DNA from 2 places in the Pseudomonas sp. PLMAX genome. Region 1 is predicted to be linked to the other one. Evidence: riboswitches for the same ligand, from Rfam matches in the RefSeq annotation. Region 1 holds a riboswitch; the other holds the start of a gene.
What was found. Region 1 has a riboswitch for cobalamin ahead of DKB71_RS19275 (CbtB-domain containing protein). Riboswitches for the same ligand answer to the same signal wherever they lie in the genome.
Positions count from the first base shown of each region.

Region 2: linked by a shared signal. The riboswitch ahead of cobO (cob(I)yrinic acid a,c-diamide adenosyltransferase) and the one ahead of DKB71_RS19275 (CbtB-domain containing protein) in region 1 are both predicted to bind cobalamin.

Region 1 covers NZ_CP064949.1:4,223,026-4,228,535, reverse strand. Annotated here, with positions in the region: gene cobM (precorrin-4 C(11)-methyltransferase) at 1-242, opposite strand, end outside; gene DKB71_RS19285 (cobalamin biosynthesis protein) at 326-739, opposite strand; gene DKB71_RS19280 (CbtA family protein) at 736-1,440, opposite strand; gene DKB71_RS19275 (CbtB-domain containing protein) at 1,452-1,646, opposite strand; cobalamin riboswitch at 1,767-1,992, opposite strand; cobalamin riboswitch at 2,170-2,382, shown strand; gene cobW (cobalamin biosynthesis protein CobW) at 2,481-3,548, shown strand; partial or broken gene cobN (cobaltochelatase subunit CobN) at 3,552-5,510, shown strand, end outside.
Region 2 covers NZ_CP064949.1:1,940,641-1,946,150, forward strand. Annotated here, with positions in the region: gene DKB71_RS08975 (PQQ-dependent sugar dehydrogenase) at 637-1,950, opposite strand; gene DKB71_RS08980 (hypothetical protein) at 2,018-2,602, opposite strand; cobalamin riboswitch at 2,755-2,990, shown strand; gene cobO (cob(I)yrinic acid a,c-diamide adenosyltransferase) at 3,073-3,684, shown strand; gene DKB71_RS08990 (cobyrinate a,c-diamide synthase) at 3,681-5,027, shown strand; gene bluB (5,6-dimethylbenzimidazole synthase) at 5,024-5,510, shown strand, end outside.

The sequences.
Region 1 (5,510 bases):
CCGGAATGCACGCGAGCCACGTCCTGACCCTTGGCATGGGCCGCGCTGATCAGTTCGATGATCTGTTCCAGGTGCAATTCGGCGCTGTTGACCACCCGTTCGGCGCGGTGTCCTTCCAGTACCGCGGCGGGCACCAGCGAGCCGGCATAGATGATCACCGGGCAGCTGCGAATCAGCCGCTGGCCCTTGACGGTGATCAGTTCGGGGTCGCCGGGACCTGCGCCAATGAAGTAGACGGTCATCGTCAGTTCCTGTTGGAAATAGGGGGATGGGCAGGCTTCAGATGAAGATTGCTCATGATCGAACGTGTGGATTATCGGGGATTTTACGCGGCGCCGGCCAATGCCAGGGTGGCCTGGGCATATTTTTGTCGCGGGATCAGCAATTTGGCCGGGGCGTTGGCCAGTTGTTCGGCCAGCGCCAGGGCGGCGCTTTCTGCCACGCCATAGCACCCGGTCCGTTCAAAGGCGATATCCGAATGGTGACTGAGTCGGGGTTGATAGCCCGCCAGTTGTTCACTGCTGAAATACATCATCTGCAGCCCAAGCTGCTCGGCCAGTTCGCTCAGGGCCGGTTCGCCGCGCTTCTGGTCGATGCTGGCCAGGGCCTTGATCTGATGCAGTTCGATCTGGTGCGCCTGCAATGCCTGGTCGAGCAATGCCCGCAGCGTGCTGACGGGGCAGCCACGCTGGCAGCCCAGGCCGACCACCAGGGTCGGCGCTGTGCCAAGTTCAGTCATGCTTGGTATTGACCGTCGCTTTTGCGGCGGAACAACCACGCACTGATCAGGCCCAGGGCCAGCCAGAACGCCACGTTGGTCAGCTGCGAAGCGATCTTGAACTGAGCTTCCAGAGCTTCTGGAGCGAGCATCGAATGCACCTCAGGTTGCGGTGCGCCAATCACGTGCGGAACGGCGAGGATGGCTACGCCGAGAATCTTCATCAGCCAGTTTCGGCTGAATACGATCAGGGCGATGCCGACTGCGGTGGAAGCTGCAGTACCGATCCACCAGATCTGCCGTTGCGCCAGATCCGCCGCCGCGGTGCCCGGCAACTCGGGCGGCAGGCCGAGCGTCGGCGCCAACACGAAGGTAACGTAACCGGCCAGGCCCCAGAGCAGGCCCTGGGAGGTCTTGGTCGGCGCGCGCAGGGTATAGAGGCCGGCGAGCATCAAGGCGAAGCCGACTGCCACCACCAGGTTACCGCCGGTGGTCGACAGCACGCGCTGCCAGCCGTCTTCCGGCTCCCAGGCTTCGGCGTCGTGGCTGTGGGCAGCGACGCCCGCGGCGTGTTCGTGGACTTCAACGGCGGCAGGTTCCGATTTCTCGTAGGTTTCGGCCTGCAAGATCAGCGGAGAAACCCAGAAACTCTGCAGCAGGGTCAGCAGCAGGGCAGCCAGCAGCCCGCTGAAACCTGCGGTTTGCGCAATACGCTTGATCATGTCGGCAGGTCTCAATGGCACGGGAACGCTGAGCTGTGGCGGGTATCGTGAGCGGCGTTGTGCACCGCTTCGATGTGCGAGAAACCGGCGAAATACACCAGGCACGCGCCAAGGATCGACGCGCAAGCGGCGGCGGTAAGGCGTTGGGACAGGGTAGTGGTGCTGCTGGCGGTGGTGCTGTGGCCGGTGCTGCTGATGATCGACATGGCGCTTCCCTCTGTTCTGTCAGCGGGGAATAAGAGCGCAGGCAGGCCCTCGCACGACCGAGCGCGCAGAAGTCCGAACAGCGCCCGCCCACCGCGGGTTTGTTGAGTCAGTGATCGTGTTGGTCACTTTGTGTTGCGGGCCGGTCTCCGGGCTCACGAGGGGCGCAGGCGTTAGCCTTGACCTGCAAGCGTCACCTTCCCATGCCACGTTGGCACAGTGGATCTGACGCTTCGCTCGCTTACCGTTGCGGGGGCAGCACCGGACTGACATGGGCTTGAGTAAAGCACATGATTCACCGGTTTCCCGTTTCACCCTGTGAAGGGCACCCGTAACAAGGTGCGTAGGAGAGCATGGGCGAGGGGCGGGCGTCAATTGGCAAGGGTTCTCAACTCGGGACCGAGTCGACCCCATCGCGAGCAAGCTCTCTCCCACAGGTGATCGCATTCCCATGTGGGAGCGGGCTTGCTCGCGAAGGGGGCGCCGCCAATCTCATGTGAACATTGACCCGCCCCAATACCATGCGTAGCCTTGCGCATTCGAGGTTCTTCGGCATTTGTCGAAGCTAAGAAGGGAACGCGGTCAATGCCGCGGCTGCCCCCGCAACTGTGAACGGTGATGTTCGCTGCCACGCCACTGCACGCTCAAGTCCGAGCCCGCGGGAAGGCGCAGCGAATGCCAGGCTTGAAGGCCAGCACACCGTCAGCCAGGAGACCTGCCTCGATACAGATTCTCACTACAACCGGGCGGGGTGATCCGGTGGCGAACGCTTCTGGCGCGCTTGTGCGTGGCCGGTCCTCGTCCCGTATGCCCGCCACCTTGCCAAAGGGCATCCGATGAAAACACTGGCCAAACTCCCCGTCACCATCGTCACCGGTTTCCTCGGCTCGGGCAAGACCACCTTGCTGCGGCACATGCTCGACAACGCCCAGGGCCGCCGCATCGCGGTGATCGTCAACGAGTTCGGCGAACTGGGCATCGACGGCGAAATCCTCAAGCAGTGCTCCATCGGTTGCACTGAAGAAGAAGCCAACGGCCGTGTCTATGAGCTGGCCAACGGCTGCCTGTGCTGCACCGTGCAGGAAGAGTTCTTCCCGGTAATGCGCGAACTGGTGGCCCGTCGCGGCGATCTCGACCACATCCTGATCGAAACCTCGGGCCTGGCCCTGCCAAAACCGCTGGTGCAAGCCTTCCAGTGGCCGGAAATTCGCAGTGCCTGCACCGTCGATGCGGTGATCACCGTGGTCGACAGCCCGGCCGTGGCGGCGGGCACCTTCGCCGCCTTCCCGGACCAGGTCGACGCCCAGCGCAAACTCGACCCGAACCTGGACCACGAATCGCCGCTGCACGAACTGTTCGCCGACCAACTGTCCAGCGCTGACCTGGTGATCCTCAACAAGGCCGACCTGATCAGCCCGGAAGACCTGGCTCGCGTGCGCCTGGAAGTCGCCGAGGAATTGCCGCCGGCGGTGAAAGTTATCGAAGCCAGCAGCGGTCGCTTGCCGCTGGACGTGCTGATCGGCCTTGGCGCCGGTTCCGAAGAGCACATCGACAGCCGTCACAGCCACCATGATCATCACCACGATGGCGATGATCATGACGACCACGATCACGACGCCTTCGATTCCATCTCCATCGAACTGCCGCAAGCCGACGAAAGCCTGCTGATGGATGCGTTGACCCAACTGGTGGTCGAGCACAGCATCCTGCGCGTCAAGGGTTTCGCGGCGATCCCGAACAAGCCTATGCGCCTGCTGATCCAGGGCGTGGGCACCCGGTTCGACAAGCATTTCGACCGCCAGTGGGGCGCTGTAGAGGCACGTACCACGCGCCTGGTATTGATCGGCCAGGCACTGGACGCCACCTTGCTCGAAGCGCAATTGCGCGCCGCGCTCAGCGTGTAACCCATGCACCTGCTCAGGACCCAGCCCGGCGGATTCGTGTCGGATGACAACATTGCCGACCTTGGACAAACCCCCGCCGAGCTGGTGATCCTGTGCAGCGGCGACTCCAGCCTGGCGCTGCTCGCCGAAGCGGCTCAGCAGTTGCCCGACGACTACCCGAGCGTGCGCCTGGCCAATCCGATGCAGGTGCAGAATCATGCGTCGGTCGACCTGTATGTCGACCAAGTGTTGCGCCACGCCAAAGTCATTCTGATTTCGCTGCACGGCGGCATTGCCTATTGGCGTTATGGCGTCGAGCGGCTGGTGGAGCTGTCGCAGCGCGGCGTGCAGCTGATACTGGTACCGGGCGACGATCGCCCGGACCCGGAGCTCAGCGATCTCAGCACCGTGGGCCCCGAGGAACGTGACCGTCTTTGGCAGTTTCTGCGCCAGGGCGGCATGGGCAATGCCCTCGACTTTTTCCGCTGCCTGGCCAATCGCTGGCTGGATCGCGACTACGCCTGGGCCGAACCGCAAACCCTGCCGCGAACGGCGATTTACCACCCGCGAAAAAGCCCCGCGCAACTGACTGACTGGCAAGCCGACTGGCAGGCCGGTCAACCGGTGGCCGCGGTACTGTTCTACCGCTCGCATTTGCAGGCGGCGAACACCGCGTTCATCGATGTTTTCTGCCAGCGCCTGCAGGCGGCGGGGTTGAACCCGTTGCCGGTTGCGCTGGCCAGTTTGAAAGAGCCTGGCTGCCTTTCGGTGGTCGAGGACTGGCTGGATGAAACTTCAGCCTCAGTGATCTTGAACACTACCGGTTTCGCCCAATCGAGCCCTGAAGCACCGCACTTGCGACCGTTTCGCCGCAATATTCCGGTGATCCAGGCCATTTGTGCCCAGGACAACGAGCCGGGCTGGCGCGCCAGCGAACAGGGCCTCGGCCCGCGAGACCTGGCGATGCACATTGCGTTGCCCGAACTGGACGGGCGCATCATCAGCCGGCCGATCAGCTTCAAGGACCTGGCCTGGCGCAGCGAGCGCAGTCAGTCCGACGTGGTCTGCTACCGCGCGCAGCCGGAACGCATGGACTTTGTCGCGCAACTGGCGCGGCGCTGGATCGAGCTGGCGCGGGTACCCAACGGGCAAAAACGCATTGCGCTGATCCTGGCCAATTACCCGACCCGCGATGGTCGTATCGGCAATGGCGTTGGCCTCGATACCCCGGCCGCAGCGCTGAACATCTTGCGTGCGCTTCACAGGGAAGGGTATCCGCTACCGGCGCAGTTGCCAGGCAGCGGCACCGCGTTGATCCAGCAATTGCTCGGCGGTGTCAGCAACGACCTCGATACCCTCGACCAGCGTCCGTGCCAGCAAAGCCTGGCGATGGACGACTATTGGCTCATGTTCAACCAGTTGCCCGAAGCCAACCGCCAGGCCGTGCTGGACCGCTGGGGTGCGCCGGACAGCGATCCGATGTGCCGTGGCGGGCGAATGATGATCGCCGGGTTGCGTTTTGGCCTGACCTTCGTCGGCATCCAGCCCGCGCGGGGTTATCAGGTGGACCCGAGTGCGGTTTACCACGACCCGGACCTGGTGCCGCCCCACGGCTACCTGGCGTTCTATTTCTGGTTGCGCAACACCTACGGTGCCCATGGCGTGATCCACGTCGGCAAGCACGGCAACCTGGAATGGTTGCCGGGCAAGGGCGTCGGGCTGTCGGAGCACTGCTGGCCGGATGCACTGCTCGGGCCGCTGCCGAACATCTATCCGTTCATCGTCAACGATCCGGGCGAGGGCGCCCAGGCCAAGCGCCGCACGCAAGCGGTGATCATCGATCACTTGATGCCACCGCTGACCCGCGCCGAAACCTACGGGCCGCTACGCAACCTCGAACTGCTGGCCGACGAGTATTACGAGGCGCAATTGCTCGACCCGCGCCGTGCCCGGGAATTGCAGCGCGATATCCTGCAACTGGTG
Region 2 (5,510 bases), 2.3 Mb from region 1:
CCACTGTAGGAGCTGGCTTGCCAGCGATGACGGCCTGACAACCGCACCATCTCCCCACGGCCGTACCCGATCTACTGTGGGAGCCAGCCTGCTGGCGAAGGCGGCCTGACAGCCGACCCATCTCCTACGGCTGTACACGATCCACTGTAGGAGCTGGCTTGCCAGCGATGGCGGCCTGACAGCCGACCCATCTCTCCCGGCTGTACCCGATCAACTGTGGGAGCTGGCTTGCCAGCGATGACGATCTCACAGCCGACCTTTTTTTTGATGACGGAGTACATATCCATTCCTTCGGTAACGGCCACCTATGGTTTCGCCCTTACGGCGAGTCACTTGGAAAAGCCCCAAGTAACCAAGGGCTCTTGCCCCTGGCGTTCGGTGCCTCGCTGTGGCTCGGCATGCCCTCGCTCCGGTCCTGCTCCGTGGGCCCGCCGCGATGGGCCATCCATGGCCCAGCGCGGCTAAACCGGCATCCATGCCGGTTTACCCACTGCGCAGAACCTCCACTCGGCCTCACGATGGGGCAAGAAGATCAAGATCAAGATCAAGATCAAAATCAAAAGCCAGAACCAAAGCCAAAGCCAAAGCCAAATCCGAAGCAAGGCGGCCGACCGACAGGCCTGTTTCATGTGCAGGTTATTGCACCGCCGACACCCGCCACACCTTGTTCCCCACATCATCGGCCACCAGCAAACCCCCTTGCTGATCAACCACCACACCCACCGGCCGGCCCATGGCTTTTTCCTCATCATTGAGAAAACCGCTGAGCACATCCACCGGTTGACCGCTCGGTTTGCCGCCGCTGAAGGGCACGAATATCACTTTGTAGCCACTATGCGGCTTGCGGTTCCATGAGCCGTGCTGGCCGATGAAAGCGCCTTCCTTGAACTGCGCCGGCAGCTTGTTGCCTTCGGCAAAGGTCAGGCCCAATGAGGCGGTGTGCGGGCCGACCGCGTAGTCCGGGGCAATCGCCTTGGCCACAAGGTCGGGGTTTGGCGGCTCGACGCGCACGTCGACGTGCTGGCCGTAATAGCTGAATGGCCAGCCATAGAAAGCGCCGTCCTTGACCGAGGTGATGTAGTCCGGCACCAGGTCGCTGCCGATTTCGTCGCGCTCGTTGACGGCGGTCCACAGCGCGCCGCTTTGTGGCTCCCAGGCCATGCCGTTGGGGTTGCGCAGGCCTGAAGCGAAGATCCGGTGGTTGCCGGTGGCACGATCCACTTCCCAGATCGCCGCGCGCCCTTGCTCCTGGTCCATGCCGTTTTCGCCGACGTTGCTGTTGGAGCCCACCGTGACGTACAGCTTGCTCCCGTCCTTGCTGGCGATGACGTTCTTGGTCCAGTGGTGATTCAGGGTGCCCCCTGGCAGGTCGACGACTTTGATCGGCTGCGACTTGATGGCCGTGTCGCCATCGACATAGCGAAAGCGCAACAGCCGGTCGGTGTCGGCAACGTACAGGTCATTGCCGACCAGGGTCATGCCAAAGGGCGAGTTGAGGTTTTCCAGGAACACCGTGCGGGTTTCGGCGATGCCATCGTGGTTGCTGTCGCGCAGCAGCGTGATGCGGTTTGGGCTCGGCACGGCGGCACCGGCACGTCCCATGACTTTCTTGGTGATCCAGCCCTTGATGCCTTTGTTGTCATCGGGTTTGGGCGGGGCGTTGGTTTCGGCGACCAGCACGTCGCCATTGGGCAGCACGTAGAGCCAGCGCGGATGATCGAGGCCCTCGGCGAAGGCGCCGACCTGGGTGCCGCTGGCCGCGATGGGTTTGGCGCCGTCCGCCCAGCCGATGGCCGGGGCGATGTTCATCGTCGGGAACAGGGTCTTGTTGGGTTCCGGGAGCTTGGGGGACGGCCCGGTGCCGTCGGTGACTTGCAAGCGGGCGGTTTCGCCACAGGCGGCGAGCCCTCCCGCTAATGCGATAACGAAAACCAGCTGAGACGTGCGCATTGCTGACTTTCCCTATGAATGAAGTGACTTAAACCATAGAGAAGCGCGGCAGCCCGATGGTTCAACGTCAGCCGCGAGCTTCCTTGAGCAGCACGGCAATACCGGGGTGATAGTGACCGGCTTCGTTGCGCAACTTGCGATAGGCATAGGGGAAATACCAGGCCACGGCGCAGCTGTGCTCCTTTTGCAGGTCATCGACCATGTCCTGAAGTTCTTCGGGGGTGGCGCCTTGCTGGTTCTTGTGCGGCGCGACGAACAGGCAGCCGATTTTCAGGTCGCTGGCGTAGCTGATTTTTTTCGCGTCGCTGGTGATGTCCAGCAGGGCCTGGGTCAGGTTCAGGCTGTTGACCCGTGGCCAGCGTTGCGTGGTCTGCAGCCAGGCGCGTGCTTCGGGCGTGGCGATAAACAGATCGGCGCGGCCGTTGCGTTCGCCTTCTTCGGTCTGTTTGCGGGTAGGTGATTGTTGCAGGGTGATCATTTCGGCCATCCAGGCCGCAGCGGACAGCAGGCCGAGGTTGGCTTTTTCGTCGAGCCAGTAGGGGGTTTCGTTGTCGCCGCGCACGGCGTTGTAGCGGTCGATGCAGTCGAACCAGCGTTCCAGGACCGGACGCAGGAATTCCAGCTGCGGATTGCTGATAATGATGCCTTGCATGGGGTTCACCCTTGTTATTGTGATGTGGTGTTGTGGCTATTTGATATCACTGCTGGGCCTGTGGCACAAGATTGACGTCACTTTCTTGAAGGTGGGCAGTTATTCGCGGCACCGCCACGTCTTCAATTGACGCTCCACCCCCAACCCTCTAACCTTCGCCGCTTGTTTCAGGTGCTCTGTGACTTGGGTCGACAGAGTGAAACAGGGAAGCCGGTGAGTTGAGTGCTTCAGTCGATGAAGCCCTGCGATCCCGGCGCTGCCCCCGCAACGGTAAATGAGTGAAAACTGCGTCAGAAGCCACTGCGTCGATCGTTGATGCGGGAAGGCGCGCAGTCTGGCAATACGCCGCTCATGAGCCCGGAGACCGGCCTGATCCATCCAAGCGGCATCACGGTGGGCGATGCCAGGTTTCTTGCCGTCTATTCTTGTGCCTGCCCGCCGTTAATCCTGCCTCAACGGAGAGCTCCCCCATGTCTGATACCCCTGATCGTGACGAACGTCATCTGGCGCGCATGCTGCGCAAAAAGGCCGTGATCGACGAACGCATCGCCAATTCCCCGAACGAATGCGGCCTGCTGCTGGTGCTGACCGGCAACGGCAAAGGCAAGAGCAGCTCGGCCTTCGGCATGCTCGCCCGTGCCATGGGGCATGGCATGCAGTGCGGTGTGGTGCAGTTCATCAAGGGGCGTAACAGCACCGGCGAAGAACTGTTCTTCCGGCGCTTCCCCGAGCAGGTGCGTTTTCATGTGATGGGTGAGGGTTTTACCTGGGAGACCCAGGATCGCCAGCGCGACATCGCGGCGGCCGAAGCGGCCTGGGCGGTATCGCAGCAACTGCTGCGCGACCCATCGATTGGCCTTGTGGTGCTGGACGAGCTGAACATCGCCCTCAAGCACGGCTACCTCGATCTCGATCAGGTGCTCAGCGACCTGCAAGGGCGCCCGCCAATGCAGCACGTGGTGGTCACCGGTCGCGGCGCCAAGCCGGAGATGGTCGAACTGGCCGACACCGTCACCGAAATGGGCATGATCAAGCACGCCTTCCAGGCCGGTATCAAAGCGCAAAAAGGCGTCGAGCTGTGAATCAACCTCGTCATTGCCCGGCGGTACTGATTGCCGCGCCGGCCTCCGGCCAGGGCAAGACCACCGTGACCGCCGCGCTGGCCCGGTTGCATCGCAACCAGGGACGCAAGGTGCGGGTATTCAAGTGTGGCCCGGATTTTCTCGACCCGATGATCCTCGAACGCGCCAGCGGTGCGCCGGTGTATCAACTGGACATGTGGATGGTCGGCGAGCAGGAAAGCCGTCGCCTGTTGTGGGAGGCCGCCGCGGAGGCTGACCTGATCCTGATCGAAGGCGTCATGGGGCTGTTCGACGGTACGCCGTCGAGTGCCGATCTGGCGCGGCATTTCGGCGTGCCGGTGCTCGCTGTGATCGACGGTACCGCCATGGCCCAGACCTTTGGCGCACTGGCCCTGGGCCTGGCGCGCTATCAGCCGGACTTGCCGTTTGCCGGCGTGCTGGCCAACCGCGTGGGCACCCTGCGCCATGCGCAACTACTCGAAGGCAGCCTGACCGAAGGCCTGCGCTGGTACGGCGCCTTGTCTCGGGAGACCGGCATTGAATTGCCAAGTCGCCACCTGGGCCTGGTGCAAGCCAGCGAGTTGAACGACCTGGACGTGCGCCTGGATGCAGCGGCAGACGCCCTGGCCAGCAGTTGCGAAGTCGCGCTGCCACCGGCGGTGACCTTCGCCGCGCCGGATGTAATAGCGGCCGAACCGCTTCTGGCTGGCGTGCGCATCGCCGTGGCCCGTGATGAGGCGTTTGCCTTCACCTATGGCGCCAGCCTGGATCTGTTGCGGGCGATGGGTGCCGAGTTGCGGTTTTTCTCGCCGATCCGTGACGCTGTTTTGCCCGAGGCGGACAGCTTGTATCTGCCGGGCGGCTATCCGGAATTGCACCATGTGGCGCTGTCGCAGAACACCTCGATGTTGGCGGCGATCCGCGCGCACCACGCGGCGGGCAAACCCTTGTTGGCGGAATGTGGCGGGATGCTTTATCTGCTCGATTCGCTGACCGATGTCGAGGGTACTCGGGCAGAGCTGGTCGGCTTGTTGAAGGGCGATGCGGTGATGCAGAAGCGCCTGGCTGCGTTGGCCTTGCAGGCGGTTGAGCTACCGGAAGGTTCACTGCGTGGGCACACTTATCATCATTCCTTGACCACCACCGAACTGACACCGATTGCCCGGGGCTTGAGCCCTAACGGCGGACGCGGGGCAGAGGCGGTTTATCGCGAGGGGCGGATGACGGCCTCTTATGTGCATTTTTATTTTCCGTCCAATCCGAAGGCGGTTGCCGCGTTGTTTGCGCCCGACCTTGAGGCCGCCTTCGCTGGCAAGCCAGCTCCTACAGCGAAGAGGCCATGACCGACAACGCCTTCTCCGAAGCCGAACGCGATGCGGTCTACCGCGCCATTGGCGAACGCCGCGACATGCGCCACTTCGCGGGCGGCACGGTCGAGCCCGATTTACTGCGGCGCCTGCTCGAAGCCGCGCATCAGGCCCCGAGTGTCGGCCTGATGCAGCCCTGGCGCTTCATCCGCATCAGTGACCGCGCGCTACGCAGCCAGATCCAGGTCCTGGTGGAGCAGGAGCGCGTGCGCACCGCCGAGGCCCTGGGTGAGCGCACCGACGAGTTCATGCAGCTCAAGGTCGAGGGCATCAACGATTGCGCCGAGGTGCTGGTCGCCGCGCTGATGGACGATCGCGAACGGCATATCTTCGGTCGTCGTACCCTGCCGGAAATGGACCTGGCCTCGTTGTCCTGCGCGATCCAGAACCTCTGGCTGGCATCCCGCGCCGAAGGGCTGGGCATGGGCTGGGTCTCGCTGTTCGAGCCGCAAGCCCTGG